One region of the Arthrobacter sp. UYEF21 genome, then DNA from elsewhere that is predicted to be linked to it. Evidence: riboswitches for the same ligand, from Rfam matches in the RefSeq annotation. Region 1 holds a riboswitch; each other region holds the start of a gene.
What was found. A riboswitch is a leader RNA that binds a small molecule or an ion and turns the genes downstream of it on or off. The one in region 1 is predicted to bind thiamine pyrophosphate.
Positions count from the first base shown of each region.

Region 1 (7,250 bases):
GGAGGGGGCCACTGCACAATGGTCGGCACGCCGGAGCAGATCGCTGACCAGATGGAGCTCTGGTTCCGCTCCGGGGGCGCTGACGGGTTCAACCTGATGCCCCCGCTGCTGCCCGACTCCCTGGACGAGTTCGTCGATGACGTCGTCCCTGTCCTCCAGCGCCGAGGACTCTTCCGCACCCGCTACACCGCCTCGACGCTGCGCGGGCATCTCGGGCTGGACCGCCCGGCTGTCGGCGCCCCTGCGTAAAAGCGCCACTACGGCATGGCGGCGGTTCCGATCATCCGATACCGTCCGCGACAGGGTTGCCACAAGCTGGTTCCCCTGACGACAAGGGGCTCCAAGCGGGCGTATTGGATAGCCTTCCGTCAGGAACGTCCCTCCTCCCTGGAGTCCTCTCGGGCTTTGTGCTTTCAGGCCCGAGGCCTTCCGTGGGCAGCATCCGTGGTGTCGTTGAGGTTGCCGGGCCGGTGAAGGGTTTCGAGGAGTTGCAGTTCGTAGTGGGCGAACCGGGCCGATGCCATCATCGACAGTTGACGTGGTCTGGGCAGGTCGATGGGGAGGTTTAGGCGCACGGAGGCGGGCCGGGGGCTGAGTACGACGACCCGGTCGGCCAGGTAGATCGCTTCACGGATGTCGTGGGTGATCAGGACCGCGGTCCAGGAGTTGTGGGACCAGACATCTTGAAGCCACGCCTGCATGTCGGTGCGGGTGAGGGAATCGAGGGCGCCGAAGGGCTCATCCAGTAATAGGACGTCACGGTCCTGGACGACCGTGCGCAGCAGGGCGGCCCTTTGCCGCATTCCTCCGGAGAGCTCGAAGGGATGCGAGTTCTCAAAACCGGCCAGCCCGAAGGCCGGGAAGAGGCTGGCGGCACGTGCCCGCGCGGTCTTTTTGCTTCCGCCGCAGACTTCCAGGCCCAGAGCGGTGTTCTGAAGGATAGTGCGCCAGGGAAAGAGGAGGTCTTTTTGCGGCATGTAGGCAAAGTGTTCACGTTCCCCGGTGACGGAGCGCCCATCGATGAGGATTTCGCCGTCGCGGGGTTTTTCCAGGCCGGCCATGATGTTGAAAAGGGTGCTCTTTCCGCATCCGCTGGGACCGATGATGGCAAGGAATTCTCCTTGTTGTGCGGAGAAATTGACGTTGTTGATGACAGGACGGGATTGTCCGTGGCCCAGCTCGAAGGATTTGTTAATTGCACGTACTTCGACCCTGGGTGCGGCAGCGGTGGGTTCAGACATGGCGGTTCCTGCGTTCCTTGGAGTGCCAGGGGATGATCAGCCGCTCGGCGGCGTAGGTCAGCAGGAACAGGCCCACACTAAGGAAGGCGGTGACTGCGACTGCTGCCAGTACGAGGTCGGTGCGGAACGAGTTTTTCATCGTGGCCATGTAGATACCCAGCCCTTCCCGCGAGCCAATGTACTCGGCGAAAATGGCGCCCGTAACAGCGTAGGCAATGCCGATCCGCAGGGCGGTGAAGAAGGAAGGAAGAGCCGATGGAAGGCGTACATAGACGAATTGCTTCCACCGGTTGGCGCCCATGCTGCGCAGCAGATTGCCCGCGTCACGGTCGGTGAGGTTGAAGCCGTCGATCAGGCCGACGGTCACCGGAAAGAACGTGACCAAAGCGATGACCATGATCTTTGGCATCAGACCGAAGCCGAACCAGATGATCATCAGCGGGGCAATCGCGATGATCGGTATGGTCTGGGATGCCACCAGCAGGGGCATCAGGGCCCGGCGAAGCCACGATGAGAAGTCGATGACGACGGCAAGGACCCAGGCCAGGGTCAGGGAGACGGCGAAACCAAGAAAGGTTTCCTGCAGCGTCGGCACCGTGTTGGCCCAGATGATCTCGCGCGCCAACCAGCCTTGCTCCACGATCCGTTGCGGAGATGGAAGCACAGTTGGTTTCAGGCCGCCGGCAGCGACTGCGCCCTGCCAGGTTGCCAGGAGAGCGAGGACAATCACGGCCGGGGGCACAGCGGTGGTGAGCGTCCTGAACCGGCGGGGAGACCCCGTTTTCCGGGAGCGGCCCGCTTTTCCCCCACACCCCGCTCCGTCTCCCGGACCCCCACTCACAGCGTTGCCTTTCTGCCGTTACGGTCCCGCGGCCCGCGTCCGGGACAGGGGAGGGCGCGGGAGCTATTTGCCGGCCAGATACTCATCGGTGAACAACGCCATGGTGTCAAGGGGTTTGGAGAGGGGTTTGCCGCTTTCATCGGCCAGCAGGGCGTTCTTGTAGAGGAAATCCGCCAGCTGCTTCCACTGATCCGCTGTTTGAGTGCCGACCTGGCCGTTGGCGTCCTTCAGGTAGGAAGCACTCAGTTCTTCCTGGCTCTTGTAGACCAGCTGGTCGTTGGCGAAGATACCGGGGTTGGCGTCAACAAGTATTTTCGCGGCAGCGTCGGGGTCGGCTGCGGCATATTGGTATCCCTTTTGGAGGGCCTGGACGAACTTTTTGGTCACGTCCGGGTGTCCCTTGATCCATTCCCGGTTGCCTTCAATGATCACCGAATACTGGTCCGGCACGCCGTAGTCATGCAGGTTGAAAAACTTCATCGGAGTGCCGCGGAGGGAGGCGTCGATGCCTTCCCAGGTCTTGAAGGCTGAGGTGAAGTCGACCTTGCCGGCGTACAGGGCTTCGTAGGCGGACGTGCCCAGGGTGACGCGACCGAAGTTGCCTGTTCCGCCGGCGTTCCTGATGGCATCTGCGGCTTCGGTAGGGAACGTGGCACTGGGCCCGGCCGTGCCGAAGGTTTTACCATCGAGGTCTTTAGGGCTGGCAATGTCCTTCCGGCTGGCCAGGACGCCGATGGCTGTGGCATCGTGCTGGAGCACCGACATGACCGAGGTGTTGGCCACCCCCGCTGCTGCGGCGAACGTCGCCGTGTTTTGGAAGCTGATTCCGAAGTCCGCCGCACCCGAGTTGATGAGGGTGTCGGTGGAGGACTGGCTGTAGGGCAGTACCTGAACGTCGAGTCCGGCGGCGGCGAAATAGCCTTTGTTGAGCGCCACGTACAGCCCGGTGTGGTTCGTGTTGGGCGTCCAGTCCAGGGCGAAGGTAATGGGCGTGGTCCCGGAAGAAGCCGGAGTGGAATTTTCTCCCGCACCGGCGCAGGCTGACAGGGCTGCCATGGCGGTAAGGGTGAGGGCGCTGGCTGCGCCCACGAGTAAGCGTCGTCGTTTGTTCACGAGAAGTCCTTATCCCCGCGTATGCGGAGCGTTTGCTGGTGCCGGATAGATGGTGGGCCGGTTTTGCCGGGATTATCCGACCGCGCGGTGCCGCGATTTAGGAGCGGCGCCGGAACCGGAAATGGAGAGATGGCTGGGCGGGGTATGTAGGCGGTTGCGGTGTTCAGTGGGTCCATTCCTTGAGAAACTCTTTGGCGCTGCGGGCAGGGTTTTCGGCGGCACAGATGGCTGAGACCACGGCGATGCCGGCCGCTCCGGCGCGCCTCAATGCACTGACATCGGCCGGGGTTATGCCGCCGATTGCGACGCAGGGCAGCAGCGTAGCGGCAGCGATAGCGGCGAACCCCTCGATGCCCAAGGGCGCCGGATGGTCCGGCTTGGTCGACGTCGGACGGATCACGCCCACGCCCAGATAGTCCACCGTCCCTGAAGGCAGGGCGTGCAGCTGCGCGAGATGTTCGGCCGTGTTGGCGCTCAGCCCGATCAACGCGTCCTGGCCAACAATTGCCCGGACCTGGGGTGCCGGAAGATCGCTTTGACCGATATGGACGCCGTGGACAGCCGCACCGCCCGCCCGGGCGGCGAGAAAAACATCCACCCGGTCATCCACCAACACCGTGGCCCGGTCACCGACGGCATCCGCGGTACGCATCACCAGATCGTAGAACCGGGCGGCGCTGGCCGTTTTTTCCCGGATCTGTACCATTCGCACGCCTCCGGCAACGGCGGCGCTGACCGACTCCACCACTCCGCGTTCCCCGCACAACTTATCATCAGTGATCAGATAAATCCCCGGGGTGAAGCCAGCCCTGCCGGCGCCCGTCATGAGATAGCCACTCTGGACCGGATTATTTCGGCATCCACAGACTCCAGCGCATCCAGGAACGCGACCGCGAAACTGCCCGGGCCGCGGGCGCCGTCAGCGGCGATTTCGGCAGCGACGGTATACACCGCGGTGGCTGCAGCCGTCGCTGCCAGACGGTCGCCATCCACAGCCAAAAAAGCTGCGGTGACCGCACCCAGTGCACAGCCACCCCCGGTGACCAGGGTCAGATAAGGGTGGCCGTTACCGATCCGGATCACATCGATGCCATCAGTAATCAGATCAACGGCCCCGGAAACGGCCACGACGGAACCGTGAACACTGGCCAGGCGGCCGGCCGCTGCCAGCGCACTTTCGGGACTATCGACGGCATCAACACCACGGCCACCTGCCCCCAACCCAGCCAGTGCGATAACCTCTGAAGCGTTGCCCCGGATAGCGGTCGGGGCGTAAGAGAGCAGTTCACTGGCAAGGGCAGTACGCACCGGCAGGACACCGACCGCGACCGGGTCAAGAACCCAGGGAGTGCCTGCCTCCTGAGCGGCCGAGGCGGCTTCGACCATGGCGACCCGTTGCTCCGCGTGGGGAGTACCCACGTTGATCAGAACTCCGGAAGCTATCCGGGCAAACTGGCCGGCCTCGGTGGGGACATCAGCCATGGCTGGCGCCGCCCCGACGGCTAGAAGCACATTCGCGGTGAAGTTTGTCACAACCGCGTTGGTCAGACACTGCACCAATGGCCCTGTCTCCCGCAACCGGGCGAGCATCGTGCAGATATGGTCAGGTGTCAGGCGAACAGTCATCCGCAACATCCCTTCGCTAGTACGAACTAGATCAGGTTCAACGGGTCTTATCTCAGCCCTGTTGCCCAGGGCACCCCGTGTCACTCTAGAAAGCCTACTACCACACAGGCACAGGCGCGCACCAACCGGAGAACCGGGGGTTGCCGGGGAGGAACTGGAATCCCGGGCAGAAGGTGCCGTCGTCGATGAAGACGCGGACGAGCTGCTGCATCACGGGTTCGGGGTCTTCCATGAGCTCGGAGAGCCGGCGCCGTACCTGCCCGAGGGTTGGCAGCGTGTATTCTGGCCGAATCCCTGCCCACGTCTGATCGTTGAAGGGTTGGTCGTTCAATTTTCGGTTGTCTCGTCGCCGTCGCTGATGCTTTCGAGGAGCCAGTGCGGGGAGAGCGGGTTCCGGCGCAACGTGAAGGTCCGGAGGGCGGAGCCGGAAGTTCCCTGGCGGACCTGGACCCGCCAGTATTCGATGCTGACCAGGTCGCCGCTGTCGACGGCGGCTGTGCGGCGGGTGTCCCACCATGCGTCCCGTCCGTACCAATGCTGGGAGTCGGTGTCGGGGTCGACCAGCCAGATCTGGCCGTGGTTGCGGATGGCGAGGGGTTTGCCTGCCGGGTCGGTCCCGACCTGCAGGTCGTGGGTCTGGGGCCATACCCGGAACACGTTCGTGGCCTCTCCCCTGCATGGAACGCTCGCTTGACGAAAGATCGTTATCTGCGTTTCAAATGATGGTTTGACGGGGGAGTTAGCATGTCGATTAGCGCACGAACGGCGGGACGGAGGCGTCGTTGAATGGCTCGAACCAGTCCTGGACATTCATCGGTGCAAGGCCCAGTTGCATGTTCAGCGCGATATCGCCTTCGAAGCCGTCCATTGGGTTCTGGTACAGCATTTCACTGTCCGTGTCTTCGAGCATGTGTTGTTCAAGCAGGCCCCGCCAGCCGTCTGCTAGATCCAGGTCGTATAGATCCTGGCTGACTTCGACTTAGTCGACAAGGCAACGCTGCGCCAACTCCTGGGCGACGCATGACGGGCGTGTCCAGCCGCGGATCAGCGCCACGGTCATGTCCGCAGCAATAACCAAAACTGTTGGGCGAAGCGTGCGTCATATCTCTCCGCGTGTCTGGGTGGCAGTCCGGACAGGACGAAAGTATTGGCGATGTCCCGTCGATCGATCCGCTCACGGATCCGTAAGCCGGAAAGATCCTCGAAAAGCTGGTCTATCAGGACCACGGAAGCCTCCCACATGGCCCCGGCCAGAAGCTTAGCCTGGAGCAGGCTTCTGTCGCGCCGCTCCGGAATGATTGAATCCATCCAGTCGAGGTCATCAGGGTCCAGGTGGCTCCGCTGGTCCTCAGTCATATCCTCAAGGCGCGGTTCGAAACCTAACTGCTCCAAGCTCAGGGCCGGTCAGCCCCTCGCCGACGTGCAGCGCGTGCTCGAGACAGTTCTCTTCAGGAGTCATGGCCCGATGCTACCGCTGGACACCGCGCCTTGCTTAGCGTGAGGTGCCGGCATAGGGTGGACGAAGTTTCACCACTTTCACCAGTTTCACCTACTTTCACCCGGGAGATGCCGTGCAAAACCCCTTCAAGCCAACGGCCGGAGCCACGCCTCCAGTACTGGTCGGACGGGCAGGGCTGTTGGACGAGTTCGAGTACGGCCTGCAGCAAGGTTCCGGCGCGCCAGGGCTTTTGACTATCATCACGGGCTCCAGGGGCATCGGCAAGACGGTCATGTTGAGCGCGGCCGAAGAGATCGCCCGGGCACACGGGTGGGCCGTCATCTCCCGGACAGCCACGCCTGGATTCCTTGCCGGGATCGGCGATGACATGCTTCGCCTCCGCGACGAACTCGGGGATGGACAGCCGGCCCGGAAAATCACAGCCTTCTCCGCAGCAGGGTTCGGGTTAACGACCCAGCTCCCTCCGGAACGGGCCGCGGACTGGCGCCGGACCGGGAACGAACTGCTGCGCCTGCTGGACGCACAAGGCACCGGACTCGTCATCACCATTGACGAGATTCATGCCGTCGACAGGACGGAGATCTCGCAACTGGCCGCCGACGTCCAACACTTCATCCGCGACGGGCTGCCCATCGGCCTGATCTTCGCAGGCCTGCCATCGGCCGTGTCCGACCTCCTCAACGAAGGCGTTGCCACCTTCCTGCGACGCGCCGACAGGATCAACCTCCACGAAGCAGCCATCGCAGAAGTAACCGCGTCCTACAGGGATCTCTTCAGCGAGGGAGATATCAGCATCTCCCCCGACCTCATCGACAAAGCAGCCGGTGCCACCGAGGGGTATCCCTTCCTGATCCAACTCGTGGGCTACTACCTCTGGCTCGAAGCCGACAAGGCAGGGTGGAAACTGTACGAGAGCAGCGTTCACCGTGCTATCAGCGCCGCTCAGAGACGGAACACATTGGTGGTCGTT
Region 1 is NZ_JBEPNF010000016.1:1,006-8,255, reverse strand. It holds gene ABIB27_RS15445 (LLM class flavin-dependent oxidoreductase) at 1-249, shown strand, start outside; gene ABIB27_RS15440 (ABC transporter ATP-binding protein) at 414-1,241, opposite strand; gene ABIB27_RS15435 (ABC transporter permease) at 1,234-1,983, opposite strand; gene ABIB27_RS15430 (ABC transporter substrate-binding protein) at 2,146-3,195, opposite strand; gene thiE (thiamine phosphate synthase) at 3,359-4,021, opposite strand; gene thiM (hydroxyethylthiazole kinase) at 4,018-4,821, opposite strand; TPP riboswitch at 4,813-4,909, opposite strand; gene ABIB27_RS15415 (hypothetical protein) at 4,919-5,152, opposite strand; gene ABIB27_RS15410 (hypothetical protein) at 5,149-5,478, opposite strand; gene ABIB27_RS15405 (hypothetical protein) at 5,573-5,731, opposite strand; gene ABIB27_RS15400 (hypothetical protein) at 5,878-6,177, opposite strand; gene ABIB27_RS15395 (DUF8462 domain-containing protein) at 6,393-7,250, shown strand, end outside.

Region 2 (7,250 bases), on a different contig from region 1:
TCTCCTGCTCCGGCATGTTCAGGCTGGCACCGCCGCGCTGCCGCTCCAGTTCAACGCGCTTGAGCCCCACTTCCCTCAGGAGCTGCAGCACGGGGTTGGCTGTGCCGGCATCGATGTCGGCCTGGACGCCCTTGTAGTCCAGCTTGGCCCGGCTGCGGATCGTGGCCCGCTGGACGGTGACGGTCGAAACCTGGGCGGCGTCGTCCAGCCCGAAGTCCCAAACAAATGCAGCGCACAGCTGATCGGCCAGGAGGCTGCCGGCTTGTTCGCTGATGACTTCAGGGTGCAAGGGGATGCGGCCGTCCGGGGCGTAGAACGTCTGGCCGCGGCGGCGGGTTTCGGCATCCAGGCTGCCGCCGGGGCGGACAAAAGAGGGCACATCAGCGATGGCATAAAGCACCCGGTAGCCGGCGCCGGCACGTTCGATGGAAAGCGCCTGGTCCAGGTCCGTGGACGACGCCGGATCGATCGTCAGGAACTCAACGTCCGTCAGGTCCGCGGCGGGGAGCTGGTGGGCTGCCACTGCTGCCTCGGCGTCGCGGACCGCCTCTGCAGGGTAGGGGCCCGGCAGTTCCAGTTCGGTCCGCAGGGCACTCAGCGCTGCCGCGAGGGCGTTGGTCTGCTCGCGGACATTGGGGGCCAGCCGATGATGTGACACGAAAGTCAGGTTAGCCCGATTTCCATGGATCGTGCACGCCCCGCCCCGCTGCGCGCAGGTTTCTTAGGATGCGGCGGCGTCCAGGGCGACCACGAGGGCGCCGGCCGCTGCGGCGGGGTCGGCGGCTTCCGTGATGGCTCGCACCACAACTATCCTGCTTGCCCCGGCTTCCACCACCTGCTCAACGTTGCTCAAATCGATGCCGCCGATCGCAAACCAGGGCAGTGTGGCCTGGGCGCCGCCGGCGGCGCGGACTGCCTCCGCTGCATAGCGCACCAGGTCGAGGCCGACGGCGGCCCGGCCGGGTTTGGTGGGGGTAGCCCACACCGGTCCGACGCAGAAGTAGTCCAGGCCGCCGTCGGCAGTCACCGTTGCGGACATCCGGATGGCGCCCTCGATCTGTTCGGTAGTGTGGGTGGAGAGCCCCACGGTGGCTCCGGCACCGAGCAGAGTGCGGGCCGATGCCACGGGCAGGTCCTTCTGCCCGATATGGAAGACGGGCGCGCCCGTCAGCATGGCGATGTCGGCGCGGTCATTGACGGCCCAGAGACGGCCGTGCCGGGCGGCGGCTGCCTGGAGCACCGCCAACAGTTCCAGCTCCTCGGCGGCCTCGATCCCCTTGTCGCGGAGCTGGATGATGTCCACCCCGCCGGCAAACGCCGCGTCCACAAATTCCGCGAAGTCCCCGCGGTCCCGGCGGGCATCGGTGCACAGGTACAACCTGGCGCTGGTGGGCAGGCCGTTGCTGGACGCCTCCGGCGGTATCTGGGCGGAGTGGCTGGGAGGGGTAGCGGGAGCGGAGTGTGCGTTCATGGAAACTACCCTAGTTCCCCTAAACTGGGTGAGTACTGCGGGAGCCCGTTGCAGCCGTCACAAAGCGGCCGGGCTGAGAGGGCACCAGAGCCGACCGCTTGACCTGATCCGGCTAGTACCGGCGTAGGGAAGGAAACACATGCTCTCCCCATCCAGCGGCGCACCCGCCAGCCCGCCAGCCAGTGCACCAGCCAGCCCGCCTTCCGAGCCAGCAGGCAGTCCCGATTTCTGCCACGCCGACGTAGCTGTCATTGGCGGCGGCGTCATTGGCCACGGGATCGCCTGGGAAGTGCGGCGCTCCGGCCGCTCCGTGGTCCTGATCGATGATGCACCCGGCTCCGGGGCCAGTTGGGCGGCAGCCGGCATGCTCGCGCCCGTCAGCGAACTGCACTACCAGGAGGAAGACCTTCTGGAGCTGATGCTCGAATCCTCCGGCCTCTGGCCCGCCTTCGCAGCCCACCTCGCCGGGGCCGGGGCGGGGGATACCGGCTACCTGACGACGCCGACCCTCGCCGTCGGTGCCGATGCCGCGGACCGCCGCGCGCTGATGGACCTGCGGACCGTGCAGCAGGCCAGCGGCCTGGTGGTGGAACCGCTGACCGTCCGGGAAGCACGGATGAGGGAGCCGCTCCTCAGCCCGGCGATTTCCTGCGCCTTGGAAATCCCGGCGGACCACCAGGTGGATCCGCGGAAGCTGGTGGCGTCCCTGCAGCAGGTCCTGGCCAGCCACGAACCCGGCGCCGGAACCGCTGTGGACGGCGCCCGCGGCGGGTTCGCCGTCGGGCACCGGGCCGAAGCCCTACTCTGGGATGCCGGACGCGTCAGCGGGGTGAAGCTGGCCAACGGCGGCACAGTCACTGCGGGAGAGACCATTGTGGCCAACGGCCTGCAGGCGGCTGCGCTGGAAGGATTGCCGGACGGGCTGCGCTTGCCTCTCCGCCCTGTGTACGGCGACATCCTGCGCCTCGCCGTACCGCGGCACCTGCGTCCGCTGGTCACCTCCACCGTCCGCGGCCTGGTCCACGGGGTGCCGGTCTACATCGTCCCGCGGCAGGACGACACCGTGGTGATCGGCGCAACCCAGCGGGAGGATGCACTGTCCGCCATCCCGGACGCCGCCGTGTCGGACCCTGCCTTGCCGGGCCCCATCACGCCGAGCACTGCCTTTTCACACACCATCACGCCGAGCACTGCCGTCTCCGCAGGCGGCGTCTACCAGTTGCTCCGCGACGCACAGGCCCTGCTGCCCGCCGTCGCCGAGCTGGAGCTCCTGGAATGTACCGCGCGGGCGCGCCCCGCGACGCCGGACAACGCACCCCTGCTCGGCCGTGTACCCGACTCCCGGCCCGGTGTCGGACACATCGCCGGGCTGATCATTGCCACCGGATTCTTCCGCCACGGCGTGCTGCTGGCTCCAGCGGCGGCGGCCATCTGCCGGGACCTGCTGGACGGCAGGGAGGATCACCGGTGGCACGCCCTCAGCCCGGCCAGGTTCTCCAGCCAGCCTCGAACAACCTTTCAATCGACTAAGGAAACAGCATGAATATCACTCTCAACGGCGCGCAGCATGCCGTGGCCGACGACGCCTCCATCACCACACTCGTCACGGAGATCACGGGCCGTCCCCTCGCAGCGAACGGCCAGGCCACTGATGGACAGAAACTCGGCGTGGCCGTTGCCCACAACTCAGACGTAGTACCCCGCAGCCAGTGGTATGCCACGGCACTCGCCGAAGGTGACACCGTTGAACTGGTCACCGCAGTCCAGGGAGGCTGACACCATGCCAGTAACCAGCAGCATCAGCACAGGAAACCACCCAGCAGACACGGACCGGCTGGTGATCGACGGCGTGGAGTTTGGTTCCCGCCTGATCATGGGCACCGGTGGAGCTCCGAGTCTCGACGGATTGGGCGCCGCCCTCGTGGCGTCCGGCACCGAACTGACCACGGTGGCCATGCGGCGTTATTCACCGAAAGAGTCAGGCTCACTCTTCCAGCTCCTGGTGGACCACGGGATCCGGGTCCTGCCCAACACGGCTGGCTGCTTCACCGCCCGGGACGCGGTGATGACGGCGGAACTGGCGCGCGAAGCGCTGGAAACGGACTGGGTCAAACTGGAAGTCATCGCCGATGAACAGACCCTGCTGCCGGACGCCGTCGAGCTCGTGGACGCCACCGAACAACTTGTGAACCGGGGGTTCAAGGTGTTCGCCTACACGAACGATGATCCCGTGCTCGCCCTGCGGCTGGAGAACCTTGGGGCCGCCGCCGTCATGCCGCTGGGCGCCCCGATCGGCACTGGCCTCGGGATCCTCAACCCCCACAACATCGAACTGATCGTCTCGCGCGCGTCGGTGCCCGTGGTGCTGGACGCGGGCATTGGCACGGCGTCCGACGCGGCGCTTGCCATGGAGCTGGGTTGTGATGCCGTGCTGCTGGCCACCGCCGTGACCCGGGCCCAGAACCCGGCGTTGATGGGGGCGGCCTTCAAACACGCCGTCATCGCCGGTAGGCTGGCGAAAGCGGCCGGCAGGATTCCGCGCCGCGAGCACGCCCTGGCATCATCGGCGATGGAAAACCGGGCCGAATTCCTTTAGCCCGGCGCCCGCTGCCGTCTGCCGGGTCGGGCTCACAGAACCAACCTAGGAGTCCGCTGTGGCCGGCAAAAAAGACGTCCTCACCCGCGAACGGCTTGACGCTGTCCTGGCCGGGCTGCCTGACTGGCGGTACCGGCTGGGCGGGCTCGTCACGATGTATAAAACGCCGACGGCGGCCGCAGCACTTGAGCTGATTGCCGCCGTCGGACGCCTCGCGGAAGCGCAGAACCACCACCCCGACCTGGAATGGCGCTACAACCGGGTGTTCATCCGCTACACCTCGCACGACGCCGGGGGCGAAGTCACTGAGCGGGACGCCGCTGCAGCGGCGGCAGCCAGCGAAGCGGCCGGCCAGGCCGGCGCGACTGCGCAGCCCGAGGCCCAGTGGAACACCTGAAACGGGTGGCTACAACTTCAGGGCCTGTGTGAGCCGCTGTATGTCGTGACGTTCGCGCGTCCGGCCCAGGTAGATGACAGCGCCGATGGCCGCCGCAGTGCCCAGGACCATTGGCAGGACCCACGGAATCCAGGTCAGACCGGGCAAGTAGCCAAAGCCCGCCGTGATGAGGAGGATCCAACTGACCGCACCCACCGCGACGGCGACGCCGGCGGGCAGCCCCGTGCCGTACCTGGCGTGGCGTTTGTCATTGGCCCAGACAACGAAGCCGGCGGCGGCCGTGGCCAGGACAACGATGGTCAGCGAAAGCATGGGATCTCCCTCGGAATGCAGCGGGCCACCGCCATCGGCGGTGGCCCGGCGTGCGTGCTAGAACTGGCCGAAACCGACCTTGCGGGCCTCTTCGGCACCGATTTCCACGTAGCCCAGGGCGTTGCCGGGGACAATGATGATGCGTCCCTTGTCATCCGTCAGGCGGAGATCGGTGCCCTTGGTGATGGCTTCTTCAACGATCGTAGCTACGGCGTCAGCATCCTGAGCCGATTCCAGCACGATTTCGCGGCCAATGTTCTGAATGCCGATCTTAATTTCCAAAAGGGGGCCTCCCAGCCAATCGAAGTTTCTTCGGTTCTCTTATTTGTAGTCTAGGACTCTTTAGGGAAGCGGGAAATTCCGCGCCAAGCTAAACGGTAAATGAGGTCGCTGGCCACGTCGAGGTCCAGATCCCCGTCCGTTTCCAGCCAATACCGGGCGCTGACCTGCGCCATTCCAGCCAGCCCGCGGCCCAACAGTTGCGCCTCCAGGGGCGGCAGTTTGGTGTCTTCGGCAATGACGCGGGCGACGGCGTCCGCGAAGGTTTTGTTGAAAGTCTCCAGCCGGGAACTGACATCCGGGTCATTAATAAGGTCCGATTCGAAGACCAGGCGGTGGGCCTGGTCGTCGCTGGCGATAAAGCGGTAGTACGCCCGCATCACGGCGTGGACGCGTTCGTCATTGTCCGAGGTGGAGTTCAGGGCGCCGAGCATCCGGTCTGTCAGTGAGGTCAGATGGCTGTCCAGCAGCGCAAGGTAGAGCTCCCGTTTGGATGGGAAATGCTGGTACAGCACGGGCTTGCTTACGTGGGCCGTTTCGGCAATCTCGTCCATCGCGGCCCCATGGTAGCCGTTGGCGACAAAAACCTCCTGGGCCGCCGCGAGGAGCTGGGCCCGGCGTTCGTCCCGGGGGAGCCTGGCGGACCGCTGGCCTGCTGTGCGTGGAGGTGCGGGAGGTTCCCCGCCTGACGCCCGGTCAGCCCGCGTTTCATGGACCACAGTTACCCTACTTTCCCTTGCCGTTATTTACACAATACTGCGCGGTAATATGACCGGGCGGTATCTCGGGGCATACATTGAAGTATGGCTTCGACTTTGACCGCAAATGATTCCTCTGTCTCGCTTAGTCCGCTGGTTGAGCCCGCCGGCGAGCTGACTCCGGCCGAGGTGGAGCGATACTCCCGGCATCTCATCATTCCGGAGATCGGTGCGGTGGGTCAGCGGCGCTTGAAGAATGCCAAGGTCCTTGTCATCGGTGCCGGGGGACTGGGCTCGCCAGCCCTGCTGTACCTGGCTGCCGCCGGCGTGGGGACCCTGGGAATCATCGACGACGACGACGTTGACCTTAGCAACCTGCAGCGCCAGGTGGTCCACGGTGTGGCGGACGTGGGACGGCCCAAGATCGAATCCGCCCGGGACGCCATTGCCGCGCTGAACCCCCTGGTGGACGTCCGGCTGCACAACGTCAGGCTGGATGCCTCCAACGCCCTGGAGCTGTTCGCGGACTACGACCTGATCCTGGACGGGGCGGACAACTTCGCCACCCGTTACCTGGTCAACGACGCCGCGGCAATCCTGGGCAAACCGTATGTCTGGGGTTCGATCTTCCGCTTCGACGGCCAGGTCAGCGTCTTCTGGGAAAAGCACGGCCCCACCTACCGCGACCTCTACCCGGAGGCCCCGCCCGCGGGCTCCGTACCCTCCTGCGGCGAAGGCGGCGTCTTTGGCATGCTCTGCGCAGCTGTGGGTTCGCTGATGGTGACTGAGGCTGTCAAGCTGATCACCGGCGTCGGGCGTTCACTCCTGGGCCGGGTTGCACTCTTTGACGCGCTGGGCGGCAGCTGGCGCGAGATCCGCGTGGCCAAGGACCCAGGCGCCGAGCGGATTACGGAACTGACCGACTACGACGCCTTCTGCGGCATCGCGCCCGACGTCGCCGCGGACACCGAGCACACGGTCACGGCAACCCAACTGGCCACCATGCTGGCGTCACGCAAGGCCGGACTGAAGGACTTTGAACTGGTGGACGTCAGGGAAACCGGCGAACACGACATCGTGAATATTGACGGCTCGGTGCTCATTCCCCAGGGCAGGATCCTGGCGGGGGAGGCGTGGGCGGAACTGCCTCAGGACAAGGACATTGTGTTCCACTGCAAAGCCGGGACCCGGTCAGCGAATGTCCTGGAAGCCGCGCGGAAGGCAGGCTACCAGCGCGTCAGCCATCTCGACGGCGGGATTCTCGCCTGGGTGCGGGATGTCGAGCCGCAGAAGCCGGTTTACTGACGGAAGCCGCCAGCGACGCGCTAGGCGTCAGGCTGTTTCGCGGCCCTTTTGATTCGTGGAGCCCTGGTGATCCGCGGGGCACTCAGCCTGGGCCGCGGCAGCGGGCTGCTCCACGGTAATGCCGTAGAGGGTTTCGAGGGCCGAAACGTAGTCGTCCTGCTGGCCGTTCGCCGCCAATTCGCGGGCACGGAC
Region 2 is NZ_JBEPNF010000001.1:45,857-53,106, forward strand. It holds gene ABIB27_RS00220 (RNB domain-containing ribonuclease) at 1-658, opposite strand, end outside; gene thiE (thiamine phosphate synthase) at 722-1,471, opposite strand; TPP riboswitch at 1,499-1,618, shown strand; gene ABIB27_RS00230 (FAD-dependent oxidoreductase) at 1,611-3,014, shown strand; gene thiS (sulfur carrier protein ThiS) at 3,011-3,247, shown strand; gene ABIB27_RS00240 (thiazole synthase) at 3,252-4,067, shown strand; gene ABIB27_RS00245 (4a-hydroxytetrahydrobiopterin dehydratase) at 4,126-4,464, shown strand; gene ABIB27_RS00250 (hypothetical protein) at 4,474-4,776, opposite strand; gene ABIB27_RS00255 (DUF3107 domain-containing protein) at 4,834-5,058, opposite strand; gene ABIB27_RS00260 (TetR/AcrR family transcriptional regulator) at 5,109-5,774, opposite strand; gene moeB (molybdopterin-synthase adenylyltransferase MoeB) at 5,859-7,058, shown strand; gene ABIB27_RS00270 (glutamyl-tRNA reductase) at 7,086-7,250, opposite strand, start outside.
Region 2: another riboswitch for thiamine pyrophosphate. It lies ahead of ABIB27_RS00230 (FAD-dependent oxidoreductase); the one in region 1 lies ahead of thiM (hydroxyethylthiazole kinase).

Region 3 (7,250 bases), on a different contig from region 1:
CTCGACGGCGACGCCCGCGGCGGTGCTGCGCTTTCGGTGGCGTCGGTCACCGGCAAGCCCGTGATGTTCGCGTCCACCGGTGAAGGCCTGGACGACTTCGAACTGTTCCATCCGGACCGGATGGCCTCCCGCATCCTGGACATGGGCGACGTCCTCACCCTGATTGAGCAGGCAGAGAAGAACTGGGACAAGGACGAAGCCGCCCGGATGGCGAAGAAATTCGCCGACCAGGAAGACTTCACCCTGGACGACTTCCTCTCGCAGATGCAGCAGATCCGCAACATGGGCTCCATGAAGAAGATGCTCATGATGATGCCGGGTGCGGCCGGGATCAGGCAGCAGCTGGAAAACTTTGACGAGCGCGAGATCGACCGCGTCGAGGCGATCGTCCGCTCCATGACGCCGCACGAGCGCGTCGCCCCGAAGATCATCAACGGCTCCCGCCGCGCTCGCATCGCCCGAGGTTCCGGCGTGCACGTGTCCGAGGTGAACGGCCTGCTGGAGCGATTCGCCCAGGCCCAGAAGATGATGAAGAAGATGGCCCAGGGCGGCGGCATGCCGGGAATGCCAGGGATGCCAGGGATGCCCGGCATGGGTGGCCCCGGTGGTGCGCGCAAGGGCGGCAAGAACGCCCCGAAGAAAAAGGCACGGTCCGGCAACCCGGCCAAGGCTGCCCAAGAGCTCAAGGATGCCGAGGCCCGGCGGGCCGGAGCGGCTAAGGCCCTGCCGACGGGCGCAGCCTTCGGCCAGCAGTCGGGCGACTTTGATCCCTCGCAGCTGAACCTGCCCAAGGGGTTCGACAAGTTCCTCGGCAAGTAGACGCGTTTTGCCGGGTGGGCAGCAGCCGGTGCGCTTTTGAGGGCTGGCAACGACGCTGCTGCCATCCGGCAAGGATGTGGGGGCTCTGGAATAAGGTTGGGTCATGTTCAAGCAGAGGGTAGTTTTCGTGCACGGCGGCGGGCCGTTCGGGGCGGCAGCGTGGCCGCGCCAGCACGGGATGGCGCTGGCCTACGATGCCCTGTTCCTGCGACGCCACGGCTACGACCCCCTGGCTGAACCCGTGGAATCCTCGTTCACCGAGGACACCGCCATCATCCTTCGTTCACTGGCGGATGACGGGCGCGGTGCCGCCGGCGGGCATGTTGTTGCCCATGCTCAGGGCGCCATCGCAGCCATGATGGCGGCCGTCCAACGCCCCGACCTCGTGTTTTCCCTGACGCTGGTGGAACCCGCCTGCCTGTCGCTCACCGCCGAACTGCCCGCCACCTCAGCGCACGTGGCGCTGATGCAGCCGCTTTTTGAGGTCCGTTACGAGTTGGGCGATGAGGAATTCCAGCGGGAGTTCGTACGCCGGATGTTCGCGGCCGACCTTCAGGAGCCCTCCACGCCGGAGGAAAAACGGTCAGCGCGCCGGCTTCGCCTGCAGGCCCCATCCTGGGAAGCCCCGCTCCACATTGTTCCCGGCGTCCCCACCATGGTCCTGACCGGAGGCTGGGAGCCTCTCTACGAGGAAATCGCGGTATACCTGCGGGAAACCGGTGCCCTGCACCGCATCGCTGCAGGAGGGCACCGGCCACAGGACTCGGTTGAAGGTGACCGGGCCATCCGGTCCTTCATCGCCGAGGTCAGCAGGTCAGTCTCAGTTCAGGCTTCCTGACGCCGCTTCGCCGCCTGCGCCCGGAAGCTGCAGTTCAGGCAGATATACCTTGCCGCCGGAGGCCAGGAATTCCGCGCTCTTTTCCCGCATGCCGCTGTAGGCCTCGGCGATGGCTGCCTGGGAATCGGCTGAACCATACTCGTCCCGGATGTCCTGGCTGATTTTCATGGAGCAGAACTTCGGCCCGCACATGGAACAGAAATGCGCGGTCTTGGCCGGTTCGGCCGGCAGCGTTTCGTCATGGAAGGCTTCCGCCGTGACCGGGTCCAGGGACAATGCGAACTGGTCGCGCCAGCGGAACTCAAACCGTGCCTTGGACAGGGCGTCATCACGCTCGTGCGCACCCGGGTGGCCCTTAGCCAGGTCTGCTGCATGGGCGGCGATCTTGTAGGTGATCACCCCGGTCTTGACGTCGTCCTTGTTCGGGAGGCCAAGGTGTTCCTTGGGCGTGACGTAACAAAGCATCGCGGTGCCGTAGCGGGCGATTTCCGTGGCGCCGATGGCGGACGTGATGTGGTCATAGCCCGGGGCAATGTCCGTGACCAGCGGCCCAAGCGTGTAGAACGGGGCGCCCTTGCAGAGTTCCTGCTGGCGTTCCACGTTCTCCCGCACCAGATGGAACGGGACGTGCCCGGGACCTTCCACCATGACCTGGACATCGAATTCCCAGGCCCGCTGCGTGAGCTCCGCCAGAGTGTCCAGCTCGGCGAACTGGGCGGCGTCATTGGCGTCCGCCGTCGCTCCCGGGCGCAGTCCGTCGCCCAAAGAGAATGCGACGTCGTACTTGGCGAAGATCTCGCACAACTCGTCGAAGTGCGTGTAGAGGAAGTTCTCCTGATGGTGGGCCAGGCACCAGCCGGCCATGATTGCGCCGCCGCGGGAGACGATGCCGGTGACGCGGTTGGCCGTCAGCGGCACGTAGCGCAGCAGCACTCCGGCGTGGATGGTCATGTAGTCCACGCCCTGCTCGCACTGCTCAACCACGGTGTCACGGAAGATTTCCCAGGTCAGTTTGTTGGCCTCGCCGTTGACCTTCTCCAAAGCCTGGTAAATGGGCACGGTGCCGATGGGAACGGGGGCGTTGCGGATTAGCCATTCCCGCGTGGTGTGAATGTCATCGCCGGTGGACAGGTCCATGACGGTGTCCGCGCCCCACTGGGTGGCCCACTGGAGCTTGTCCACCTCCTCGGCAATGGAGCTGGTCACCGCGGAGTTGCCGATATTGGCGTTGATCTTCACCAGGAAGGCCTTGCCGATGATCATCGGTTCAGATTCCGGGTGGTTGATGTTATTGGGGATGATGGCGCGGCCGGCAGCGACTTCGCTGCGGACCAGTTCCACGTCACAGTTCTCGCGGAGGGCAACGAACTGCATCTCGGGCGTCACCACACCCTGCCGTGCGTAATGCATCTGCGTGACGGTCTTGCCTTCGACGGCGCGGCGGGGCACGGGCTGCGCGCCCTTCCACTCCGCGGAAGCGGCGCCGCGGCGAACTGCCGACTTGCCGTCGTCGAGCAGGTTCCGTTCCCGGCCGCTGTAGGGCTCGGTGTCGCCGCGGGCGGCGATCCACTCCGAGCGGAACGGGTTGAGGCCCACCACCGGATCGCTGCCCGGACCGGCCGTGCGGTAGGTCCGGAAAGGCCCGTTCGCCTCGCCGTTCGGCGACGGTTCCAGCGCGATCTCGGTCACGGGAACCCGGATCCCGGTGGCGTCATCATTGATGAACGCCAGCGAGTGGGACTTCAGTGACTGGGTTTCAGGCCGGACCGTTTGATCCTGGTCGGCTTCACTTTGGGCAGGGTTCAGCTGTGTTTCTTGTGTATTCAATGAATATTCACTTCCTTCGCCGGCATTACCCGGACAGGTTCAACGGTCGCAGGCTGCGTCAGCCCGATCTCAGCCCCTGCAAGGGCTCCCGTGTGGTCAAGTCGAAGCTACCACAGGCCGAGGGTGGCCTGTGACAGCAGTCACGGGGATGCTGTCGCAACCTGTCTGCCCAGCCACTTGAATTAAATTGAAGCTTCAAGTAAAATGGAGTCATGGCCACCTTCGACCCCGAAGGCCAACGGACCGGGAGCGTTCAATGACTGCAGAAGCCACCAGTCGGGATCTCCTTCCTGCCGACCTCTCCATGGGCACAGTGATGCTCAAGGTGGGCGACATGAAGCTGATGACCGACTACTACCAGCGTGCGCTCGGCCTGGAGGTCGTCGCCGAACAGGACGGCGGCGTCTACCTTGGCCGGCTCCGGCGCCCGCTGGTCCATCTTGCGGCCGCCCAGTCCTTGAGCCTGCCCCGCAGGGGCGAGGCCGGGCTGTTCCATACGGCGCTGCTCTTTGACCACCGGGCTTCGCTTGCTGCCACGGTAGCCACCGCGGCCCAGTACGAACCCCGGTCCTTCACCGGCAGCGCCGACCACCTCGTTAGCGAAGCCTTCTACTTCAATGACCCCGAAGGCAACGGCATCGAACTGTACTGGGACAGGCCCCGCGAAAACTGGTCCTGGAACGGGAAGGATGTGCTGATGGACAGCTTGGCACTGCCGCCGCAGCGCTACCTTGAGCAGCACATGACCGAGGAATCCATGGACGGCCAGCAGGCCGCCGAAGCCGGTGTGGGCCACGTCCACCTCCAGGTGGGTGATGTCCAGTCGGCGCACGATTTCTATGTGGGCACGCTGGGCTTCGAAAAGACCGCCGGCTGGCACGGGCAGGCATTGTTCGTTTCTGCGGGCGGATATCACCACCACATGGCAATGAACGTATGGAACAGCCGCGGCGCCGGACCGCGCAAGGACACCCTGGGACTAGGGGAGGTGCTCATCGAAGTCCCTTCAGGTGACGACGTCGGAGCCCTCGCTGACCGCTTGAAGGTCGCCGGGCTGGCGTCACACCACACGGGTGCCGAACTGCGCTTCGAGGATCCGTGGCGCAACAATATCCGGGTTGCTGTCCGCTAAGTGGCGCTGGCCGGAGCTGCAGGCCCCGATGCACTAGGCTGATTTCGAACGGCCGGGGCGGCACCCTTAGCTGCCCGCCAGGGCCGCACCGTCGACGGAATGAGGGCTGTGCCCATGGGCTTCACTGAAATTTTTGTAGCTACCCACGACGCCGCGCTGAAGCGTGCCGGCGTCCTTGATGCCGGCGGCTCGCCGCCGGGACCCGCACTGCGGATACCGGGAGTCAGTGATTTCGAGATAGAACAGCTCGGCGATCTCGCCGGGGCTGCGGTCCACGCCGGTGGCGAGGGCTACGAACTTGCCATGGTTGACGTTTCCAGCGACTCCCTCCTCGGCGTGCCGCCGGCGATGGTGCGGGCGCTGGCTGACCTCCTTACCTATGAAACTGAGGGTGAAGGCAACGTCCTGGATGATGTCGCCGAAAAATGGGCCGGTCACGACGATATGCCATTCGGTGCAGCCGACGCCCGGAACTATGTCCAGCAGCTCGCCGAGCTGGCCAGTGGAATTCACGACGCCGAGCGCACCGGGGTGTATGTCTGGGCGTCCTAGGCCCCTGGGGGCCTGCCAGGTCCGTCCTCTTCCCCCCATCCAGACGTGTCAAGTCGAAATCCTGACGCTGATCTGGCACAATAAACAGGTACTCGATCTGCGTGGCCCCTCTCTCCGCGTCCGGATCCTGTCCTTCGAGCCTTCAAGTACGGCCCGCCCCACGGGTGCAGAACGTCGGTTCAACCCTTTTCTGAAACAGGAGTGACCACAAAAGTGGCCGTAAAGATTCGCCTTAAGCGCTTTGGTAAAATGCGCGCACCGTACTACCGCATCGTCGTTATGGACGCACGCTCCAAGCGCGACGGCCGTGCCATCGAAGAGATCGGCAAGTACCACCCCACCGAAGAGCCCTCATACATCGAGGTCGACACAGACCGTGCCCAGTACTGGCTCGGCGTTGGCGCCCAGCCGTCCGAGCAGGTTGCCGCGATCCTCAAGATCACCGGTGACTGGCAGAAGTTCAAGGGCCTCCCGGGCCAGGAAGGCACCCTGAAGACCAAAGCTCCCAAGGCTGCCTTTGTTGCCCCAGAAAAGGGTTCCGTAATCATCCCGGAGGCCATCACCAAGAAGGCAAAGCAGTCTGACGCAGCCGAGGCCCCGGCCGAAGCAGAAGCCAACGAGGCTGAGTAGATTGCTGGCAGAAGCGCTCGAACACCTGGTCCGGGGAATCGTTGATTCTCCGGAAGATGTCAAGGTCAGCTCGAAGAACAACCGCCGGGGGGACACCCTCGAGGTCCGCGTTCATCAGGATGACCTGGGACGGGTGATCGGCCGCCAGGGCCGCACTGCACGTGCACTGCGCACCGTTGTGGCGGCACTGGCAGACGGCGAACCGGTAAGGGTCGACGTCGTCGACACGGACCGCCGCCGCTAAGCGCTCGGCAACATCAGTTTTTGCTCCGGCCCTTCCACCGATCAAGGTGGAGGGGCCGGAGTGCTTTCATCACAACACTGTGGATACCCCACAACCGGAACAGAGGAACAGATGCAGCTTCAGGTGGCACGAATCGGCAAACCGCACGGGATCCGTGGGGAAGTGACGGTCCAGGTTTTGACCGATGCCCCGGCGGACCGGTTTGTTCCCGGCACCGAGTTTGTGGTGGAGCCGGCGTCGGCCGGCCCCCTGACTGTTGAGAGTGCGCGATGGAACAAGGACATCCTGCTGCTCGCATTTGAGGGAATTGAAACCCGCAACCAGGCCGAGACCCTGCGCGGGGCCAAGCTGTTCGTCGAAACCGAAGAGCTGGACGATGACGACGACGAAGGCTGGTACGAGCATGAGTTGGTTGGCCTCGAGGCGCGGGTGGGCTCCCAGGTGGTAGGTAAGATCGCGGCGCTGCACACCATGCCGGTCCAGGACCTGCTGGTGGTTGAGGACGCCAACGGCAAGGAAATCCTCATTCCCTTCGTCGAGCAGATCGTGCCGGAAGTCAACGTCGCTGGGGGGTTTGTCCTGCTCACCCCGCCGGACGGACTGTTTGAAGTCAACTCCGACGACGCTGCCACCGGCGGGCCTGAGGGCAACGCGTAGATGAGAATCGACGTCGTCAGCATCTTCCCTGAGTACCTGGCGCCCCTGGAGCTGTCCCTCATCGGCAAAGCCCGCCAGGACGGCCTGCTGGACCTGCACGTCCATGATCTGCGCGGGTTCACCACCGATAAACACCGCTCCGTGGACGACACGCCCTACGGTGGCGGCGCCGGCATGGTGATGAAGGCGGAGCCGTGGGCTCAGGCGCTGGCTTCCGTCGCCGACACCAACGAAGCTAAAACAATTAAGCCGGTCCTGATCGTGCCGTCACCGGCGGGGGAGCGCTTCACCCAGGCGCTGGCCCATGAGCTCGCCGAAGAGGAGCAGCTCGTTTTTGCCTGCGGACGCTACGAAGGCATCGACGAGCGCGTCATCGAATGGGCGGCGGAACACTTCACCGTCCGGCCCATGAGCCTTGGTGACTACGTGCTCAACGGCGGTGAGGTAGCTGTCCTGGCCATGGTGGAGGCCATCGGCAGGCTGCTGCCCGGGGTGGTAGGCAACCCCGAGTCCCTCGTCGAGGAGTCGCACTCCGACGGACTGCTGGAGTA
Region 3 is NZ_JBEPNF010000001.1:399,144-406,393, forward strand. It holds gene ffh (signal recognition particle protein) at 1-819, shown strand, start outside; gene ABIB27_RS01830 (alpha/beta hydrolase) at 923-1,657, shown strand; gene thiC (phosphomethylpyrimidine synthase ThiC) at 1,640-3,484, opposite strand; TPP riboswitch at 3,479-3,586, opposite strand; gene ABIB27_RS01840 (VOC family protein) at 3,741-4,616, shown strand; gene ABIB27_RS01845 (hypothetical protein) at 4,731-5,168, shown strand; gene rpsP (30S ribosomal protein S16) at 5,382-5,798, shown strand; gene ABIB27_RS01855 (RNA-binding protein) at 5,800-6,042, shown strand; gene rimM (ribosome maturation factor RimM) at 6,154-6,699, shown strand; gene trmD (tRNA (guanosine(37)-N1)-methyltransferase TrmD) at 6,700-7,250, shown strand, end outside.
Region 3: another riboswitch for thiamine pyrophosphate. It lies ahead of thiC (phosphomethylpyrimidine synthase ThiC); the one in region 1 lies ahead of thiM (hydroxyethylthiazole kinase).

Region 4 (7,250 bases), on a different contig from region 1:
CTCGGAAAGACGGAGGCCTAGCCATGGCCAAGCTGACCAAAGCCCAGCGTGAATGGCGCCCGGGGATGCCCAAGAAGCGCCGTTCCACCAAGGTGATGTTTGCCTCCACGGTGCTGTTGCTCGAGGCGTTTGTGGTCTTCTTTGCCACCCTGGCCGTGTTTGGACTCAAGCGGGGGGAAATTCCGCCGGCCCTGATCCTAGGGGTGGGCATCGCCCTCAGCCTGGTCATGATCTTCGCCTGCGCCGTGCTTTCCAGGCCATGGGGCGTGGGGCTGGGCTGGATCCTGCAGATCGTGCTGATCCTTACCGGCATCGTTGAGCCCATGATGTTCCTGGTGGGCGCCCTGTTCGGCCTCGCCTGGTGGTACGGGATCCGCACCGGCATCCGGATCGACTCGGAGTCCGTGCAGCGTGAACGCCAACAGGCCGAATGGAACGCGGCGCACGGCGACACCCCGCCGGCCTCGTAGAATTGTCCCGAAACCCCACCAACACATTGGAGCAACTGTGAGCATTGAGCGCACCCTCGTTTTGATTAAGCCCGACGGCGTGGCCCGCAACCTCAGCGGCGCCATCCTCAGCCGCATCGAGGCCAAGGGTTACACCCTCGCCGAGCTCAAGAAGGTTGACGCCAGCCGCGAGCTTCTGGAGCAGCACTACGAGGAGCACGCGGGCAAGCCGTTCTACGAGCCCCTCGTTGACTTCATGCTCAGCGGCCCGGTAGTTGCCGCGATCTTCAAAGGCCACCGTGTCATTGAAGGCTTCCGCTCCCTTGCGGGAACCACCGATCCCACCACGGCCGCCCCCGGCACCATCCGGGGCGACTTCGGCCGCGACTGGGGCCTTAAGGTCCAGCAGAACCTGGTCCACGGCTCCGATTCCGTCGACTCGGCAGAACGCGAGATCAAAATCTGGTTCCAGGGCTAGGATCTGAACCAACCCGCCTCATCGAGGTGACACGTAAGGCCAATGTCCCACGCGGACATTGGCCTGAAGTGTCACCTCGATGCTGTTTGAACCGCCCCTAGAAGCCTGAGGTTCCGGCAAACACCTGGATGAACGCGAAGAAGATGGTGGCGATGACCGCCACGTAGATCAGCGCAGTGATGATCCAGCCCGAATCTCCCAGGACACGGGCCGCGCGCACGGTAACCGGGATAACGCCGTGGGAGATGTTCCGGATAGTCACCCAGACGAACAGGGGGATCATGGCGGCCCAGACGATCATGCAGAACGGGCAGAGGATGTGGATGGAGTACAGGGCCTGGGACCACAACCACACCACAAACGCGAAACCCAGGGTGACGCCGGCCTGGAGCCCAGCCCAGTACCAGAGGGCGAACGTGGCGCCGGACAGCAGGGCCATGCCCACGGTGATGACGATGGCGAACGCCGCAATGCCAATAAACATGTTGGGGAACCCGAACAACGAGCTCTGCCAGGTTTGCATCACCTGCCCGCAGGAGATCCAGGGATTCACATCGCACACGGTGGTGTGGTTCGGATCCTTGAGGACCTCGAGCTTTTCCAGGACCAGCGTTCCCGAGGCGAGCCAGCCGATGACCCCGGTCATGACCATGAGCCAGCCGAGCGGCCGGCTGGTGGCCATGGGCGGCACAGTGGCGGGCGTCGCGGTCAACGTCCCTGCCGTGGGGGAGACGGCCGGCGAGCCGGTGCCGTCGGACGAAATGGCGGGCATGGTGTGGCGTCCTTTGCTTCGGGTGCTCCTTGCCCGATTGTATCGCCGGTACCTGTTGGGGTTGTCCAGCGAACGCCAACGTCCGCAGATCATTAACCCACTGCTTCCGCAGCCTTTGAGCCCGGGTGTGAGAGAATGAACGTGGCTGGAGGCCGACCCACATTCGGACTCCGGTCCGGTGGCTTGTTTCAAGACCGCCAATGATGAGCAGGGCAGGCATCGGATCCTCTGATCCGGCTTCCCGCGACTCCATTGGTCGGCACCTGGTTGTGGCGTGTAGAACAACGGGTTTCAGGACACAGCCGACGGCTCCCACGGGCTGCCGCACCCCAATGCCGGTGCGAACCTGGGAGTATCCACTTGACTTCTGTCAACGCCCGCGGGTTTTGACAATATATGCCCGATGGGTGCCGGATGTGGCGGTGCGTCAGGGGCAGGAGTGTTGCCACATATGGAAAATGAACAAGTACCAGCCGTTGATGTTGAAGCAGTGGCCCCGGATGCCGCCGAGGCGCCCAAGAGAGTTACCAGGACCCGGCGAAAAGCAGCGCCGAAGGTGGCCGATGGTGCCGCCGACGCCGCTGCCCTGACTGAAGCTGTCGCGGGGACCGCCGGCGGCGAAGCATTTGGCGACGCCGCACCGGAAACCAGTGCCCCCATTCGCCGGACGCGCGCCCGCAAGAAGCCAGAGGCCGCCGAGCCGCTGCCCGTCTTCGCCGTCGACGCTACCGAGGCATCCGCCGCCGGGGAGATAGTCCCGTCTGTTTCGGCCGAGTCTGCAGCCGCGGCCACGGAGGTTGAAGCCGACGCGAAGCCCGTCCGCCGCCGTCGCGTTGCCACCCGCAAGACCTCAGCGCCGGCCGTTGCAGCCCCGGATGCAGCAGCCCCCGAAGCCGCTGCTTCCGAAGCAACCCCTGCAGCAGCCCCCGCCGCTGCGGCCCCTGTTGGTGTAGCCCACGAAGTTGTTGCAGCCCCCGAAGCCGCTGCTTCCGACGCAACCCCTGCAGCAGCCCCCGCCGCTGCTTCCGCTACCCAGGCCCAGGCCGCCGCTTCGGCGGAGGAGGCGGTCGCCGCCGGGCCTGCCAGCCCCTTCGGTTCGCTGTTCCTGGAACCGGGTTCGGCAACGTCGGTGCTCTTCCAGGCGCCCGACCTGACCACTGTTGTCCGGCCTGCTCCCGCCGCTGCTGCGGAAGAAACGGAAGAGGACGACGCCGAAGAAGGCGACGCGGACGTCGCCAACAGCCGCAGCAGGCGCCGTAGCCGTGGCCGCCGCGGGCGTAGCCGCACCGGTGAAAACGACGCCGACGACGGCGACGCCGACGGCGCCGACGGCGACCAGGACGGTGCCGCAGAGGACGATGAAGAATCCGCCGGCCAGGCCGATGAAGGCGTAACGTCCCGCCGTCGCCGTCGCCGCCGCCGCGGTGACCAGGATCTTGAACTGACCGGAGGCGGGGATGACGATCCGCCCAACACAGTGACGCGCGTCCGCGCGCCGCGTGCGGCCAGTGAACCCGCAGTCAACAACCGGGTGACCAGCGTCAAGGGCTCCACCAGGCTCGAAGCAAAGAAGCAGCGCCGCCGCGAATCCCGCGACACCGGCCGTCGCCGCACGGTTATCACCGAAGCTGAGTTCCTGGCCCGCCGTGAATCAGTGGACCGCCAGATGATCGTCCGCCAGCGCGACGACAGAATCCAGATCGGCGTCCTCGAAGACGGCGTCCTGGCGGAGCACTTCGTCTCCAAGACCCAGCAGGACTCCCTGATCGGCAACGTCTACCTCGGCAAGGTGCAGAACGTCCTGCCCTCCATGGAAGCGGCATTCGTTGACATCGGACGCGGGCGCAATGCCGTGCTGTACGCCGGCGAAGTGAACTGGGAATCCGTGAACCTCGAAGGCAAGCAGCGCCGGATCGAAAACGCGCTGAAGTCCGGCGACACCGTCCTGGTCCAGGTCACCAAGGATCCGGTGGGCCACAAGGGCGCGCGCCTGACCAGCCAGATTTCCCTCCCGGGCCGTTACCTCGTGTATGTGCCTGGCGGCTCCATGACCGGCATCTCCCGCAAGCTGCCCGACGTCGAACGCAACCGCCTCAAGCGCATCCTCAAGGACCGCCTGCCCGAGCACGCCGGCGTGATCGTCCGTACCGCTGCAGAAGGTGCTTCCGAAGAGGAACTCACGCATGACATCAACCGGCTGCGGGCGCAGTGGGAGGGCATCGAAAGCCAGTCCACGTCCACCAAGATCCTGGCCCCGGAACTTCTCTACGGCGAACCAGATCTCACCATCAAGGTGGTCCGTGACGTCTTCAACGAGGACTTCTCCAAGCTGATCGTCTCCGGTGAGGAAGCCTGGGACACCATCGAGGCCTACGTCACATACGTTGCCCCGGATCTGGTGGGCCGCCTGGAAAAGTGGACCAAGGATCAGGACATCTTCGCCGCGTGGCGGATCGACGAACAGATCCACAAGGCGCTGGAACGCAAGGTCTTCCTGCCCTCCGGCGGCTCGCTGGTCATCGACCGCACCGAAGCCATGACCGTAGTGGACGTCAACACCGGAAAATTCACGGGCAGCGGCGGCAACCTCGAGGAAACTGTCACCAAGAACAACCTCGAAGCGGCCGAAGAAGTGGTCCGGCAGCTCCGGCTTCGCGACATCGGCGGCATCATCGTCATCGACTTCATCGACATGGTCCTTGAGTCCAACCGCGATCTGGTGCTCCGCCGTATGGTGGAATGCCTTGGCCGTGACCGCACCAAGCACCAGGTGGCCGAAGTGACCTCCCTCGGTTTGGTCCAGATGACGCGCAAGCGCATGGGTACCGGGCTCCTGGAAGTCTTCGGCGAGCAGTGCGAAACGTGCGCCGGCCGCGGAATCGTCACCCACGACGACCCCGTGGAGCACCGCCGCGCCAACACCGTCGCCGCGGAGCACCATGTGCAGCGTGTGGACAGCCGACCCGACACCCAGCGGATCGACAGCCAGCGTAGCGACGCCCAGCGCCCGGACGCCCAGCAGGGCGGCCGGACGGACAGGAAGCGCCGCCGCGGCCGCGGCGGCCAACCCCTCGAGATGGCCCCGGCAGCTCCGGTGCAGATCCACACGGTCCACCCGGATCCCAGCGACGCCGAGCGCCACGCCAAGGCGGAGGCCACCAGGGCAGCCCTTGCCAACATTGCAGCCGCCGCCCATGCCGCGCACCTGCACGACGACGAAGTGGCCCACGCCTCAGCAGCCGGGGGTAATGCTTCCGGCGCGGCGGCCCCGGCTCATGCACCGGTAGAACGGTCCGAGACCGACAACGCCGGCCGCCCGGCCGCTGTGCTGACTTTCGGCGGCGAGCAGGTGGTGCTGCCCTTCGTGGAGCACCACGAGGATCAGCCGCAGGCCCCGGCCCTGACACTGGACAGGCTCACGGAGGCCTTCGCCAAGCTTGGCGTGCCGGCACCTGTTGCAGAAGCCATGCCGACGGAGAGCGCTCAGGCCGCGGGCGAGCAGACCCAGAGCCAGCCGGCGGCACGCCAGCCGGCCGCGGCTCCTGTCCGTCAGGCTCCTGCCGCGGTGGAGAAGGACTACTCCGACCACACCGAGCAGACCCGTACCCGCCGCCCGCGGCGCAACCGCAGTGCCAGCCGTGCCCAGGGCGCAGCTAACGCCACCACGGTGGAGCACCACGAAGCGGTGCCGGTTGAGTCCGCAGGCCATACCCATGCCGCTAAGGCTCCGGAGCTCACCCAGGCTCCTGCCGCTGCCAAACCGGCAGACACCAGCGCACCCATCATCCTGGGCGTAGGGGTTCCTGCTTCGGAACTCTGACCTTTCGCAAGGACATCGGCCAGATTGCCCGGACACTTCACTCATCGGTGGAGTGCCCGGGCATTCCGCGTTTGTGGGGTTCATCTAAAACGGTGTCTTATGGGAAACGCTAGTGTTGGGTACTGACACGGGGTGCCGCGCAGAGAGCCGGCTGAGATCCAGACCCGTTGAACCTGTCCGGTTAGCACCGGCGAAGGAATGTCCCCTATGGCTTCAACCCACGTTCTACCTTCCGTATCTGCCGCCACTCCCGAAACGGCGGCAGCATCCGAAACGCCGCCTGCCCTTGCCACGGTGCATCCGGCACGTGGGCCTTCCAATGCGGTGGACGTGCTGCGGCATACTCCGCGGGTGCTGTCCATTGCCGGATCGGATCCGTCCGGTGGCGCGGGCATCCAGGCCGACCTCAAGAGCATTGCCGCCCTGGGCGGTTACGGCATGGCAGCCATCACCGCGTTGACCGTGCAGAACACCCGCGGCGTCCAAGGGGTCCATGTGCCGCCCGCTGGCTTCCTGGCCCAGCAGCTTGATGCCGTCAGCGATGACATTGCCATCGACGCCGTCAAAATCGGCATGCTGGGCAGTGTGGAGGTGATTGACGTGGTCCGCAGCTGGCTGGAGAAGGTGCGCCCCGCCGTCGTGGTTCTGGATCCGGTGATGGTGGCCACGAGTGGGGACCGACTGCTGAAGGAATCGGCGGAGGCTGCCCTGCTGGACCTGCTGCCGCTCGCGGACCTGATCACGCCCAACCTCGCGGAGCTCGCCATCCTGGTGGGGGAGCCGCAGGTGCGGAACTGGCCGGACGCGCTGGAGCAGGGGAAGCGGCTGGCCGCGGCCACGGGCGCCACCATCCTGGTCAAGGGAGGCCATCTCGACGGCGATGCGTGCCCGGATGCCCTGATTAACGCACGCGGACTGCTCACCCGGCCGGTAGTGGAAGTGACTGGAGACAGGATCCCCACCCGCAACAGCCACGGCACCGGCTGCTCACTGTCCTCGGCCATGGCTACGGCGCAGGCCCGGCTGGGTGACTGGGAAGCCTCGCTGCGGCAGGTGAAGCCGTGGCTCCGCGGTGCTCTGCAGGCTTCCGGTCAGCTGGAGGTAGGCGAAGGCAACGGCCCCATCCACCACTTCCACCACCTGGAGCAGGCTCCCGCCCCCGGGGAATTCGCTGCCGCGCTTCGCCGGGCGGCGGCCCCGGACCTGGCAGTCATTTACGGGCTGGAATTCATCCGGGCGCTGGCTGCCGGCACGCTGGCGGAAGAGCAGTTCGCCTACTACCTCGCCCAGGACGCTATCTACCTTAACGGCTACTCACGTGTGCTTGCCCGCGCCAGTGCGCTGGCGCCGACGGAAGCCGCGCAGCTGTTCTGGGCCCGGTCAGCCCAGCAGTGCCTCGAGGTCGAATCGGAACTGCACCGCAACTGGCTCAGTACGCGCACGGTAGAACCCGTCCTTGGCCCGGTCACCAAGTCGTATGTGGACCACCTGTTGGCAACCTCAGCCGCCGGCAGCTACGGAGTGCTGGTTGCAGCTCTCCTGCCTTGCTTCTGGCTGTACGCCGAGGTGGGAGAAACGCTCCACGCCCAGTTCCTGGCGGCCGGGGCACCGCCGGCACACCCATATGCCGAATGGCTTCGGACGTACGCGGACGAGGGCTTCGCGCAGGCCACCCGCGAAGCGATCGCCTTGGTTGATGACGCCGGACGGAAGGCAGCCGCGGATGAGCGG
Region 4 is NZ_JBEPNF010000001.1:477,897-485,146, forward strand. It holds gene ABIB27_RS02245 (bifunctional folylpolyglutamate synthase/dihydrofolate synthase) at 1-21, shown strand, start outside; gene ABIB27_RS02250 (DUF4233 domain-containing protein) at 24-470, shown strand; gene ndk (nucleoside-diphosphate kinase) at 508-927, shown strand; gene ABIB27_RS02260 (vitamin K epoxide reductase family protein) at 1,025-1,699, opposite strand; gene ABIB27_RS02265 (Rne/Rng family ribonuclease) at 2,151-5,519, shown strand; TPP riboswitch at 5,638-5,735, shown strand; gene ABIB27_RS02270 (bifunctional hydroxymethylpyrimidine kinase/phosphomethylpyrimidine kinase) at 5,718-7,250, shown strand, end outside.
Region 4: another riboswitch for thiamine pyrophosphate. It lies ahead of ABIB27_RS02270 (bifunctional hydroxymethylpyrimidine kinase/phosphomethylpyrimidine kinase); the one in region 1 lies ahead of thiM (hydroxyethylthiazole kinase).